Regions from separate parts of the Pseudomonas sp. SDO5271_S396 genome, predicted to be linked through region 1. Evidence: predicted binding sites of a transcription regulator. Region 1 holds the regulator's gene; each other region holds the start of a gene.

Region 1 (4,350 bases):
GGCCGAGTTGAGCATGCGTGGCGACATCGACGCGACCACCAATCGCCAGCTGTTCGCCGGCCTGCCGCTGACTGCTGCCGAGCCGCTGGTGGAACCGACTTTCAAAGAGCCACCGCGTCCCGCCGCGCCTGCCCCCGCGCCGACGGTGGACCCGCGTGTGTTCGACTCGATGCGCTTTGAACTCAACGGCCTGCGCGAGCTGCTGGAAGTGCAACTGGGCTCGCTGGCCTGGACCCAATTGCAAGGCAGCAAACCGCAACAGGCCAACCTGTGGCGCCGCCTGCAACGCATCGGCTTGTCCGGCCCGTTGTCCCGCGACCTGCTGGCGCTGACCACCGAAATCGAAGAACCCCGCCAGGCCTGGCGCATGCTGCTGGCCCATCTGGCGCGGATGATCGTCACCCCGGAAATCGAACCCCTGGAAGAGGGCGGCGTGATCGCCATGGTCGGCCCGGCCGGCATGGGCAAGACCACCACCCTGGCCAAGCTGGCCGCCCGTTATGTGCTCAAGTACGGCGCGCAGAATATCGCGCTGGTGAGCATGGACAGCTACCGTATCGGTGCGCAGGAACAGCTCAAGACCCTGGGGCGCATTCTCAATGTGCCGGTGACCCATGTCGACCCGGGCCAGTCCCTGGCCAATGCCCTCGACCCGCTGCTGCGCAAGCGCGTGGTGCTGATCGACACCGCCGGCCTGCAAGCCAGCGATCCGGCATTGCGCATGCAACTGGAAAGCCTGGCCGGGCGTGGCATCAAGTCGAAAAATTACCTGGTGCTTGCAACCACCAGTCAAAAACAGGTACTTACCGCTGCTTATCACAGCTACAAGCGTTGCGGCCTGGCCGGTTGCATCCTCACCAAGCTCGATGAAACCGCGAGCCTGGGCGAGGTGTTGAGCCTGGCCATCAGCCATGAACTACCGGTCGCCTACCTGACCGACGGGCCGCGGATCCCGGATGATCTGCATCTGCCGCGCCGTCATCAGTTGGTCAGCCGTGCCGTCAGCGTACAAATGCAAGATGAGCCTAGCGAGGAAGCGATGGCCGACATGTTCGCTGATCTGTACCACAGCCCGGCCAAACGGGTGGGCTGAGCACTATGAACACAGTGCAATGTATCTACATCGATGGTCTGCAAGCGATTCACGCGGCCAAGCCATGTAGCCTGCGTCTAAGCAAGACAAGGTAAAGAAATAAAATGGGCAGCATGCATCCCGTACAGGTGATCGCGGTGACCGGCGGCAAAGGTGGCGTCGGGAAAACTAACGTGTCAGTGAATTTGTCCCTGGCGCTGGCAGAGCTTGGCCGTCGCGTCATGCTGCTGGACGCTGACCTGGGGCTGGCGAACGTCGACGTTCTGCTGGGACTGACGCCCAAACACACCCTTGCCGATGTGATCGAAGGGCGCTGCGAGCTGCGCGATGTGCTGCTCCAGGGCCCTGGCGGCATTCGTATCGTGCCGGCGGCCTCCGGCACCCAGAGCATGGTGCACCTGAGTCCGGCGCAGCATGCCGGCCTGATCCAGGCGTTCAGCGATATCGGTGACAACCTGGATGTGCTGGTGATCGACACCGCTGCCGGGATCGGCGAGTCCGTGGTCAGCTTCGTGCGCGCCGCCCAGGAAGTGTTGCTGGTGGTGTGCGATGAGCCCACTTCGATCACCGACGCCTACGCCCTGATCAAACTGCTCAACCGTGACTACGGCATGAACCGCTTCCGTGTGCTCGCCAACATGGCCCAGAGCCCGCAGGAAGGTCGCAACCTGTTCGCCAAATTGACCAAGGTCACGGACCGCTTTCTCGATGTCGCCCTACAATACGTCGGCGCTGTGCCCTACGACGAGTGTGTGCGCAAGGCTGTGCAGAAGCAGCGTGCAGTCTACGAAGCGTTTCCCCGCTCCAAGTGCGCGCTGGCGTTCAAGGCGATTGCCCAGAAGGTCGATACCTGGCCGTTGCCTGCCAACCCGCGCGGGCATCTGGAGTTTTTCGTCGAGCGATTGGTGCATCAGACGAGCGCAGGACCCGTGCTATGACAGCGACTGGCTACAACGCGTACAAGAAGTCTGCCCGTGACAGCCAAGGCGAGTTGATCGAGCGCTATGCGCCGCTGGTCAAGCGTATCGCCTACCACTTGCTGGCGCGCCTGCCTGCCAGCGTCCAGGTCGAAGACCTGATCCAGGCGGGCATGATCGGCCTGCTCGAAGTGTCGACCAAATACGACGCGAGCAAGGGTGCGAGTTTCGAGACCTATGCGGGTATTCGCATCCGTGGCGCGATGCTCGATGAAGTGCGCAAGGGCGATTGGGCGCCGCGTTCGGTGCACCGCAATACGCGCATGGTCAGTGATGCAATTCGCGCAATTGAAGCAAAAACCGGCCGTGACGCTAAAGATCATGAAGTTGCTGCCGAACTCCAATTGAGTCTCGACGATTACTACGGGATTTTGAACGATACCTTGGGCAGCCGCCTGTTCAGTTTCGACGACCTGTTGCAGGACGGCGAACACGAAGGGCTGCACGAGGACGGCGCGAGTGCTCATCTTGAGCCGTCGCGCGACCTGGAAGACGAACGCTTCCAGGGCGCGCTGGCGGACGCGATTGCCAATTTGCCGGAGCGTGAGCGGCTGGTGTTGGCGCTGTACTACGACGAAGAGCTGAACCTCAAGGAAATCGGTGAGGTCCTGGGGGTCAGCGAATCGCGGGTCAGCCAGTTGCATAGCCAGTGCGCCGCCCGTTTGCGGGGGCGTCTGGGAGAGTGGCGAGCGCGCTGACAGGCAGTGTTGGGGAGCACTGCAGACGAGGCCGTGAGGGGCGTTGACCTTTGCGGGACCGACCCGTGGTGCCACCGGCAGTCCTTTTTGTGTAATGCCTGTTGATTGAAATGGCGCGTCCAGGTGCTGGGCGCGTTTAAGACTGCTTGGAGGTCGAATTGGACAAGAACATGAAAATCCTCATCGTTGATGACTTTTCAACGATGCGGCGGATCATAAAAAACCTGTTGCGTGACCTGGGGTTCACAAACACGGTCGAGGCGGATGACGGCATTACGGCGATTCCGATCCTCAACAGCGGGAGCATCGACTTTCTGGTAACCGACTGGAACATGCCAGGCATGACCGGCATCGATCTGCTGCGCCACGTGCGCGCCGACGAAAAACTGCGCAGCCTTCCCGTGCTGATGGTGACCGCCGAAGCCAAGCGTGAACAGATCATCGAAGCCGCCCAGGCCGGGGTAAACGGTTACGTGGTCAAACCATTCACCGCATTGGCGCTGAAAGAGAAGATCGAAAAAATCTTCGAACGCATCGGTAACTGATGCTGCCACGGGGGAGCTATGGAGCATAACGAAACGTCACAGGGAGACTTCGAGTCGACCCTGAAAAAACATGCTCACCAGTTGGTCGAGAGCCTTGAAAAAGGTCAGTTCGGCGATGCGGTGCAGTTGATCCATGAGCTCAACCAGACCCGTGACCGTGGCCTGTACCAGGAAGTGGGCAAGCTCACGCGCGAGCTGCACAGTGCGATCGTCAATTTCCACATTGACCCGCACATGCCCCAGGCTGAAGAGATTTCGCAGATTACCGATGCCACCGAGCGCCTGTCCTATGTGGTCAGGCTGACCGAGGCGGCGGCCAATCGCACCATGGACCTGGTGGAAAACGCCACGCCCCTGGTCAGCGGCATGGCCAGCGAAGCCCAGGCCCTCAGCGCTGACTGGGGCCGCTTCATGCGCCGCGAAGTCGGGGCGGAAGAGTTCCGCGAGTTGGCCCGTCGGATTGAAGCGTTCCTGTCACGCAGCGAGCAGGAAAACCGTACGGTTTCCAGCAACCTCAATGACATTCTGCTGGCCCAGGATTACCAGGACCTCACCGGTCAGGTGATCAAGCGCGTGACCCAACTGGTCACCGAAGTGGAAAGCAACTTGCTCAAATTGGTGCTCATGGCCGGCCAGGTCGACCGTTTCGCGGGGATCGAACATGACCGCGCAGCGATCCTCTCGGAAAAAGATCCACAAAAACATCTCGCCAAGGGTGAAGGTCCGCAGATTCATGCCGATAAACGTGAAGACGTTGTATCGGGTCAGGATGATGTCGATGACCTGTTATCCAGTTTAGGCTTTTAGGTCCTGATAGCGGCAAATGACGGTCGCGCCGGGCCCCGCAAGGCGCAAGGCTAGGCATGAGGAGAGAGGTTTGGTTTTTCCAAATGAACGACGAATAACGACGGCTTGCGCCTTGCGGGGCCCGGCCCTCCGGGTTGGAGCTGTGAGCGCGCCATGCTGCGTTGCGGAACTTGGCAAGGAAACAACCCTTGCCCGCGTTCCGCGCCTTGCCTGGCCCGCTCACAGCTCCA
Region 2 (4,350 bases), on a different contig from region 1:
GCGTCACAGGGCTGTCGTTTATTTGAGGCAGGCTTGGAAGCGATCCTTTTACTTCAATCGTCACCCTCACATCAGGAGATATCCAATGAGCGTACTCGTCGGCAAACAAGCCCCGGATTTCGACGTACCCGCAGTCCTCGGCAATGGCGAAATCGTTGACAGCTTCAAACTGTCTGAAGCCATCAAAGGCAAATACGGCCTGGTGTTCTTCTACCCGCTGGACTTCACCTTCGTCTGCCCTTCGGAGCTGATCGCTCTGGACCACCGCATGGACGATTTCAAGGCGCGCAACGTCGAAGTGGTAGCGGTTTCCATCGACTCCCATTTCACCCACAACGCCTGGCGCAACACTGCCATCAATGATGGCGGCATCGGCAAAGTCAAATACACCATGGCTGCCGACCTGAAGCACGACATTGCCAAGGCCTACGACGTTGAGTCCGAAGGCGGCGTGGCTTTCCGTGGCGCGTTCCTGATCGACGACAAAGGCGTCGTTCGCTCCCAGATCGTTAACGACCTGCCGCTGGGCCGTAACATGGAAGAGCTGATCCGCCTGGTTGACGCCCTGCAATTCCACGAAGAGCACGGCGAAGTCTGCCCAGCCAACTGGAAAAAAGGCGACAAAGGCATGAACGCTTCGCCAGAAGGCGTTGCTGCTTACCTGAGCGAGAACGCTGGCAAGCTGTAAGCCAGGTTCAATGCAAAAAAAACCGGCCTGAGCAGGCCGGTTTTTTTATGCGCGGGAAATGACTTCAGTCGTTGTAATCTTCCCAGCCGCCCATGTCTTTCCAGCGGTTGACGATGCCGCAGAACAGCTCGGCTGTCTTCTCGGTGTCGTAGCGAGCCGAGTGGGCCTCACGACCGTCAAAGTCGATGCCGGCTGCCTGGCACGCTTTTGCCAGCACGGTCTGGCCATAAGCCAGGCCGGCGAGGGTGGCGGTATCGAAGCTGGAGAACGGGTGGAACGGGTTGCGCTTCATGTCCAGCCGCGCCACGGCTGCATTCAGGAAGCCCAGGTCGAAACTGCTGTTGTGGCCCACCAGAATCGCGCGTTTGCAGCCATTGGCTTTCAAGGCCTTGCGCACGCCGCGAAAAATGTCGGTGAGCGCTGCTTCTTCACTCACTGCCATACGCAGTGGGTGATCGAGCTTGATCCCGGTGAACTCCAGCGCGGCGGCTTCGATATTCGCCCCTTCGAACGGCTCGACGCGGAAGAAGTGGGTGTGTTCCGGGAACACAAAACCCTGTTCATCCATGCCGATGGTAGTGGCGGCGATTTCCAGCAGTGCATCGGTCGCGCTGTTGAAACCTCCGGTCTCTACGTCGATGACCACCGGCAGATAGCCGCGAAACCGCTCGGCCATCGGGTGACGGGAACTACCGCCACCATGCTCTTGTTCGTCATCGTAAAAGTCTTCACTCACTTGCTTTCCTCCAGCAGGCGCCAGCGCAGTGTTTCACCGGCGCGCAGCGGGATGACGGTCAACTCGCCAAACGGCAGGCTGGCGGGGGCGGTCCAGTCTTCACGAACCAGGGTGATACGGTCGGTATTTACCGGCAGCCCATAGAACCGCGGACCATTGAGGCTGGCAAAACCTTCGAGCTTGTCGAGGGCATTGCGTTGCTCGAACGCTTCTGCATACAGCTCGATTGCCGCATACGCCGTGTAGCAACCCGCACAGCCACACGCGGCTTCCTTGGCATGTTGGGCGTGTGGAGCGGAGTCGGTACCGAGGAAAAACTTCGGGCTGCCGCTGGTGGCTGCGTCCAGCAACGCTACCTGGTGGGTGTTGCGCTTGAGGATCGGCAGGCAATAGAAGTGCGGTCGTATCCCACCCACCAGCATGTGGTTGCGGTTGTACAGCAAGTGATGTGCGGTGATGGTCGCGCCAACGTTGGCCGAGGCCTCGGTGACGAACTGCACGGCATCCGCGGTGGTGATGTGCTCGAACACGACCTTGAGGGTCGGAAACAGCTCGACCACGCGGCGCATGTGTTCATCGATGAAGATCTTCTCGCGATCGAAGACATCCACATCGCCACGGGTGACTTCACCGTGGATCAGCAGCGGCATGCCCACTTCGGCCATGGCTTCGATGGCTGGCAGGATCTTGTCGATACTGGTCACGCCGGAATCGGAGTTGGTGGTCGCGCCGGCCGGGTACAGCTTGGCGGCATGCACGAAACCGGTGGCCTTGGCCTGGCGAATGTCTTCAGGCTGGGTGCGGTCGGTCAGGTAGAGCACCATCAGCGGCTCGAAGCGGCTGCCGGCCGGCCGTGCAGCGAAGATACGCTGGCGATAGGCGTCGGCTTCGGCGGCATTACGCACCGGAGGTACCAGGTTAGGCATGATGATGGCGCGGCCAAACGTGCGCGCTACATCGGCCACGGTGTGGGGCAACGCAGCACCATCGCGAAGATGAATATGCCAGTCGTCGGGACGCAGCAGGGTCAGGCGGTCGGACATTGGGGATTCCAGGCGGGTCAATCTGGTGGGAATGCTACCGGAAAAGACTCTTGCAGGCACTCGCTATCAAGTTTTGCCGGATGCGACCGATATCCCTGGGTATGCCTTAACGATGTATGACGCTTTGAAGTGTTGTAGAAACCAGTGGAGCCTCCCGTGCGCCAGCATTATCTAGCCCTGCTCAGTGTGTTCGCCAGCCTGCCTGCGATGGCCCTCACGTTCCAGACGCGTCTGGAGAACATCGAGTGGAAGGTGGAAGGCGACCAGTTCGAGTGCCGTCTGACTCAGCCGATCACCGATTTCGGCTCGGGCGAGTTCGTGCGCCGGGCCGGAGAGCAGGCCACATTTCGTCTCAAAGCCTACAACGGTGCGCTTGGGGCAGGCTCGGCCACTTTGCTGGCCGCCGCCGCACCGTGGCAGCCGGGCCGGGGGGACATCAATCTCGGCGCCGTGCGCGCCGGTAGTGGCGATGTACTGTTCAACAGTTCCCAGGCCCAGGCCGGGCGCCTGTTCAGTGGTTTGCTTGAAGGGCGCAGCCCGACCGTGCGGCATTACGGGCGTGAGGGCGGATACTCGGAGATTCGTCTGCTGCCGGTGAAATTCAACAAGGCTTACAACGACTATCAGGTGTGCACCGCCAAGCTGTTACCGATGAACTACGATCAGGTCAAGCAGACAGAAGTCGGCTTCCCGGGTGGTGGTATTGAGCTGGATGCGGCCGCCAAGCAGAAGTTGGCGGTGATCCTCGCGTTCATGAAAGCGGACCCCACAGTCAACCATATCGAGCTCAATGGGCATTCCGACAACAGCGGCAATCGCCTGACCAACCGCGACGTCTCGCGTCGCCGCGCGCTGGCCGTAGTGGATTACTTCAAGGCCAACGGCATTCCGGAATCCCAGATCACCGTGCGTTTCCATGGGGAAAGCTACCCATTGGTGCCCAACACCAATGCCGCTAACCGCGCCAGGAACCGCCGCGTGAACATTCAGCTCGAACGTGTGGCGGCACCCGAAAAGCCGGCCCCCCAGGCAACTGCACCGGCGAACCCGGCCGCCACGTCATAAAGTGCGGTTCTGGGTCGCCCGTTCGACATAATCTGTCGCTTTATTTTCATTTGCTGTCGCGCCCCTGTAATTTCACGGTTTTGGTCGGTAGAATCGACGCCTTTCCGTACAACCCCGTGGAGTGATGGCATGGCCGACGTAAACAAGGTCGTTCTCGCGTATTCCGGCGGCCTGGACACTTCGGTGATCCTCAAGTGGCTGCAGGATACTTATAACTGTGAAGTGGTGACCTTCACCGCTGACCTGGGTCAGGGCGAAGAGGTCGAACCTGCACGTGCCAAGGCGCAAGCCATGGGCGTGAAGGAGATCTACATTGACGACCTGCGCGAAGAGTTCGTCCGCGATTTCGTTTTCCCGATGTTTCGCGCCAACACCGTCTACGAAGGCGAGTACCTGCTGGGTACCTCCATCGCACGTCCGCTGATCGCCAAGCGCCTGATCGAAATCGCCAACGAAACCGGCGCTGACGCCATTTCCCATGGCGCTACCGGCAAGGGCAACGACCAGGTGCGTTTCGAGCTGGGCGCCTACGCCCTCAAGCCTGGCGTGAAAGTGATTGCTCCTTGGCGTGAATGGGACCTGCTGTCCCGTGAAAAGCTGATGGATTACGCCGAAAAGCACGCTATCCCGATCGAACGTCATGGCAAGAAGAAGTCCCCTTACTCGATGGATGCCAACCTGCTGCACATCTCCTATGAAGGCGGTGTGCTGGAAGACACCTGGACCGAGCACGAGGAAGACATGTGGCGTTGGACCGTCTCCCCGGAGAACGCGCCTGACAAGCCGCAATACCTGGAGTTGACCTACCGCAACGGCGA
Region 3 (4,350 bases), on a different contig from region 1:
GAATTGATGGTGCCGATCAGTTGCGCCATGGTGTCCAGCGAGACCCCGGCTTCGTTGGCCCGGACCGAGGTGCCGTCGCCGGCATCGCTGGAGCGGCGCATGGCGTCCACAGCGGCCTCGGTGCCTTTTTGCAGGCGGTCGATCATGCCCTGGATTTCCTGGGTGCTGCTTTGGGTCCGGCTGGCCAGGGCGCGAACTTCGTCGGCCACCACCGCGAACCCACGGCCCGCCTCCCCTGCCCGAGCCGCCTCGATGGCCGCGTTGAGCGCCAACAGGTTGGTCTGTTCGGCGATCGAGCGGATCACCCCCAGTACGCTGACAATCGACGAGACGTCCTGTTGCAGGCTATCGAGGGACACGCCGCTGCTGCGGATATCGTTCACCAGCGCATGGATCTGCGCGATGCTGCCGTCCACCACGCGCTTGGCGGCCTGGCCTTCGGTGTCGGTCTGTTGCGCGGCCACGGCGGCGCCCTGGGCGCTGCGCGCGACTTCATGGGCGGCGGAGGACATCTGGTTGATCGCGGTGGCCACCTGGTCGGTCTCGTGGCGCTGACGCTCCATGGCCTGTTCGGAACGCTGGGCCTGCTCGGACACCTGGCTGACCAGCCCGGTAAGCTGGGCGGTCATTTCGGTGATCTGGCGCACCAGGCCGTGGATCTTGTCGACAAAACGGTTGAACGCACCCGCCAGATCGCCCAGTTCGTCCTGACTGGTGATGGCCAGGCGGCGGGTCAGGTCGCCTTCGCCGGCGGCGATGTCATCGAGGTTGGCTTTCATCAGATTCAGCGGACGCAAAATGGTATTGGCCACCACCATGCCCACGGCGGCAATCACCAGCAGCACTACCACGGCCACACCGAGGATGCTCAGCAACACGCCTTCCATGCGCTTCTCGACCTTGGCCTCCACCACCGCCACCTGGGCTTCGATGCCATCGAGGTTCACCGAGGTACCAATCACCATGTCCCACTTGGGCAGGTATTCGGTGTACCCGAGCTTGGGCACCAGTTCGGTCTGGCCCGGCTGGGTCGAGCTGTATTGCAGGTAGTGGGTGCCGTCCTTGCCGACCTTGACCAGGTCGCGGTTGACGTACACGCCGTTGGGGTCGCGATTGTCCTTGAAGCTCTTGCCGACGCCGTCCGGGCTGTTGCCCTTGAACAGACGGATGGTCTCGGAGTCGTAGCCGAAGAAGTAGCCGTCCTTGCCGTAGCTGGTGTTCGACAACAGCTTGACCACCTGGGCCCGCGCCGCCGTGTCGCCAGGGGCGGCGGCGTCATACAGCGGCTTGATGGTACTCATGGCCACTTCCACATAACTTTGCAGGGTAGCCTTGGCGTCGTTGAGCAGACGCTGGCGGGTTTCCTCCACCTCGTTATGGGCTTGCTCGCGCAGGATCCACACCGTGGTCAGGCTGATCACCAGGGCAAACAGCAACACCGGCACAACGGCGAGGGACAGGACTTTGGCCTTCAGGCTCAGACGCATGGCTTTTCTCTCTTATTAGTTGCGGCATAAGAGGTTAACGGCCAATTGCAGGGTTTCTGTAGGGTTCAAACGACCTATGGCAAACGAGCCGGCTGTTCATTCTCGGGAAGCCTCGGACTTCAGGGGTAATACTTTTCCACCAGGGCCAATGCAATCGCCTCGGTCTCGGCGTCGGGGATACCCGAGATATCCGCAGGCCGAAAATGCATCTGGAACGCCCGTATGACTTGCCGGGTTTCCTCGTCCAGCAGGCCGGTTTGGGGAATCGTGTAGCCATACGCGGCAAGCGCTCGTTGCACAACGTTCACTTCCACCGATCCGGATTCAGGACGTCCGGCCAGATGTTTGTGTACCGTCGCTGCGTCTGGCCATGCGCCGATACCTTGTTCGGAGAGAGCCTGCCAGGGAAACAGCGGCCCAGGGTCGGTTTTACGCAGAGGGGCAATGTCACTGTGACCCACAACGTTTTGTGGCTCGATGGCATAACGCTTGATCACATCCGCCGCGAGGCGCTTGACCAACTCCAACTGCGCGTCCGTATAGGGGAACCACACTGGTCCGGTCGGACCGTCAATAAAGCCGGCGTTGACAATTTCGATGCCGATGGAGGTGTCATTGAGATTGACACGATTTCCCCATTGACTGACGCCGGCATGCCAGGCCCGTTTCTCCTCCGGCACCAACTGTACGGCTACCGGTAGTTTGTGGTGTGTGGGTGGATGGCTGTAGGCGAGATAATGAGCGCTGGCGGTACCGTTGGTTAGCGCCGCAAGGGAGTTTTTGTCGTTGAAGACCGTGTAATGCAGCACTAAATAGCGAACCCGCTCGTTCTGGTTCGGGGAAGTGTGTGTGGTATCGATGGCGTAGCCGTTTTTTTCAATCAGGTTTTTCGAAGCCGTGACGCAGCCTGTCATCAACAAAATGGCTAAGAAAAGAGCGGATTTTTTCATCGGAGTAGCTCAACGTCGGGTGAGAAGCGCCGAAATATAAAGGACATCAACCACCCAACTTTCTCCCCCTATTGAATGCAGGCCAGTTTCAGAAATTCCCTGCAAAAGCTCCAATTTCTTCCGACAAGGCGGCGGCACAAACAGTCATCGCCGAACGATCACGACGGACGTGCCGGGCAAGTCGGCTAAAAAATCATCGCCGCCAACCAGCCGAAGGCCAGCAGCGGGAGGTTGTAGTGCAGAAACGTCGGCACCACGGTGTCCCAGATATGGTGGTGCTGGCCGTCGATATTCAGGCCCGAGGTGGGGCCGAGGGTGGAATCCGATGCGGGCGAACCGGCATCGCCCAGGGCACCGGCAGTGCCGACGATGCACACGATGGCCAGCGGACTGAAGCCCAGTTGCACACACAACGGCACGAAGATCGCCGCCAGGATCGGCACCGTGGAAAACGACGAACCGATGCCCATGGTCACCAGTAAGCCCACCAGCAGCATCAACAATGCGCCGATCCCACGGCTATGGCCGATGAAAGCCGCCGAGGCCTCCACCAGCGAACGCACGTCGCCGGTGGCCTTGAGCACTTCGGCAAAGCCCGACGAGGCGATCATGATGAAGCCGATCATCGCCATCATCTTCATGCCTTCAGTGAACAGGTCGTCGGTCTCGCGCCAGCGCACGATGCCTGACACCGAGAAGATCAGGAAGCCGGCCAGGGCACCGATGATCATCGAGTCCAGCCACAGCTGAATGATGAACGCCGAGGCAATCGCCAGACCGGCCACCAGCAGGGTCAGCGGGTTGTACTGCACCGCCACTTGTTCGACCCGCTCGATTTTCCCCAGGTCATACACGCGCTTCTTGCGATAACTGACAAACACCGCCACCAGCAGCCCCACCACCATGCCCAGTGCCGGCAGGCCCATGGCATGGGTGACGTTCACCTGGCTGACGTCCACGCCGCTCTTGGCCACGTTGGCCAGCAGGATCTGGTTGAGGAAGATATTGCCAAAGCCCACCGGCAGGAACATGTAGGGCGTGATCAGGCCGAACGTCATCACACAGGCGATCAGGCGCCGATCCAGTTGCAGCTTGGTCAGCACATACAACAGCGGCGGCACCAGCAACGGGATGAACGCGATATGGATCGGCAGAATGTTCTGTGAGGCAATCGCCACGGCCCACAACAGGCCGATCAACAGCCATTTGACGTGGCCTCCCCCGGTGGCTTCCTGGCGATCCACCAGCAGCAGTGCCTTGTCGGCCAACGCGTGGGCCAGACCGGACTTGGCAATGGCCACCGCGAAAGCGCCGAGTAATGCGTAGGACAACGCCACAGTGGCGCCGCCGCCCAACCCCCCATTGAAAGCCTTGAGCGTGGCCTCGATGCCCAGGCCACCGGTCAGGCCGCCCACCAGCGCGCCGACAATGATGGCGATGACCACATGCACGCGGGACAGGCTGAGTACCAGCATGGTGCCAACCGCGGCAATGACTGCGTTAATCATGGTTACCTCAAGCAAAAAACATAAAAGACAGGCACACCCGCGCCCGACGGCCAGGGCGTGGCAGCCAGCGTGCAGGCGTGAAGGAGGTCTTGTTAGAGGGCGCGCACTTTGCAGCAGGCACGGCCGCATGTCAAAAAACGGCGCCGTTTTCAGGTTTAAATTGAACGTTTGAATAAAGAAAGATCCAGCACGGCCGATACAGAGGCTCTCTGTGTTTTCAGGTTAAGGATGTTCCTCGATGTCCCTCAGACAGCTGTCCATTCAATGGAAAATCACCCTGCTCGCCGGCCTGTGCCTGCTGGGGATCGTGACCCTTTTGGTGGGGTTGTCGCTGTATCGCATGGATCAGAGTTCGGAGCAGGTCAAGGCGTCCAGCATGTTGATGCTCGACGAAGCCGCCCAGGC

Evidence for each region. The regulator FliA, encoded in region 1, starts transcription of late flagellar genes. The targets are predictions, from matches to a motif close to CTAAAGTTTNNNNNNNNNNNGCCGNTAA.
Region 2: ACW9IN_RS06220 (flagellar protein MotY) is a predicted target of FliA. The motif match lies at 2,533-2,560, and genes of this name have one in related genera.
Region 3: ACW9IN_RS09625 (methyl-accepting chemotaxis protein) is a predicted target of FliA. The motif match lies at 1,522-1,549, and genes of this name have one in related genera.

What each region holds. Positions count from the first base shown of each region.
Region 1 covers NZ_JBSVWB010000013.1:44,228-48,577, reverse strand. The annotation lists gene flhF (flagellar biosynthesis protein FlhF) at 1-1,093, shown strand, start outside; gene fleN (flagellar synthesis regulator FleN) at 1,198-2,031, shown strand; gene fliA (RNA polymerase sigma factor FliA) at 2,028-2,768, shown strand; gene ACW9IN_RS11940 (chemotaxis response regulator CheY) at 2,939-3,313, shown strand; gene ACW9IN_RS11935 (protein phosphatase CheZ) at 3,332-4,120, shown strand.
Region 2 covers NZ_JBSVWB010000005.1:131,596-135,945, reverse strand. The annotation lists gene ACW9IN_RS06235 (peroxiredoxin C) at 86-688, shown strand; gene rnt (ribonuclease T) at 753-1,424, opposite strand; gene pyrC (dihydroorotase) at 1,421-2,467, opposite strand; gene ACW9IN_RS06220 (flagellar protein MotY) at 2,624-3,532, shown strand; gene ACW9IN_RS06215 (argininosuccinate synthase) at 3,662-4,350, shown strand, end outside.
Region 3 covers NZ_JBSVWB010000009.1:96,889-101,238, reverse strand. The annotation lists gene ACW9IN_RS09625 (methyl-accepting chemotaxis protein) at 1-1,487, opposite strand, end outside; gene ACW9IN_RS09620 (N-acetylmuramoyl-L-alanine amidase) at 1,607-2,437, opposite strand; gene ACW9IN_RS09615 (Na+/H+ antiporter family protein) at 2,623-3,942, opposite strand; partial or broken gene ACW9IN_RS09610 (HAMP domain-containing protein) at 4,184-4,350, shown strand, end outside.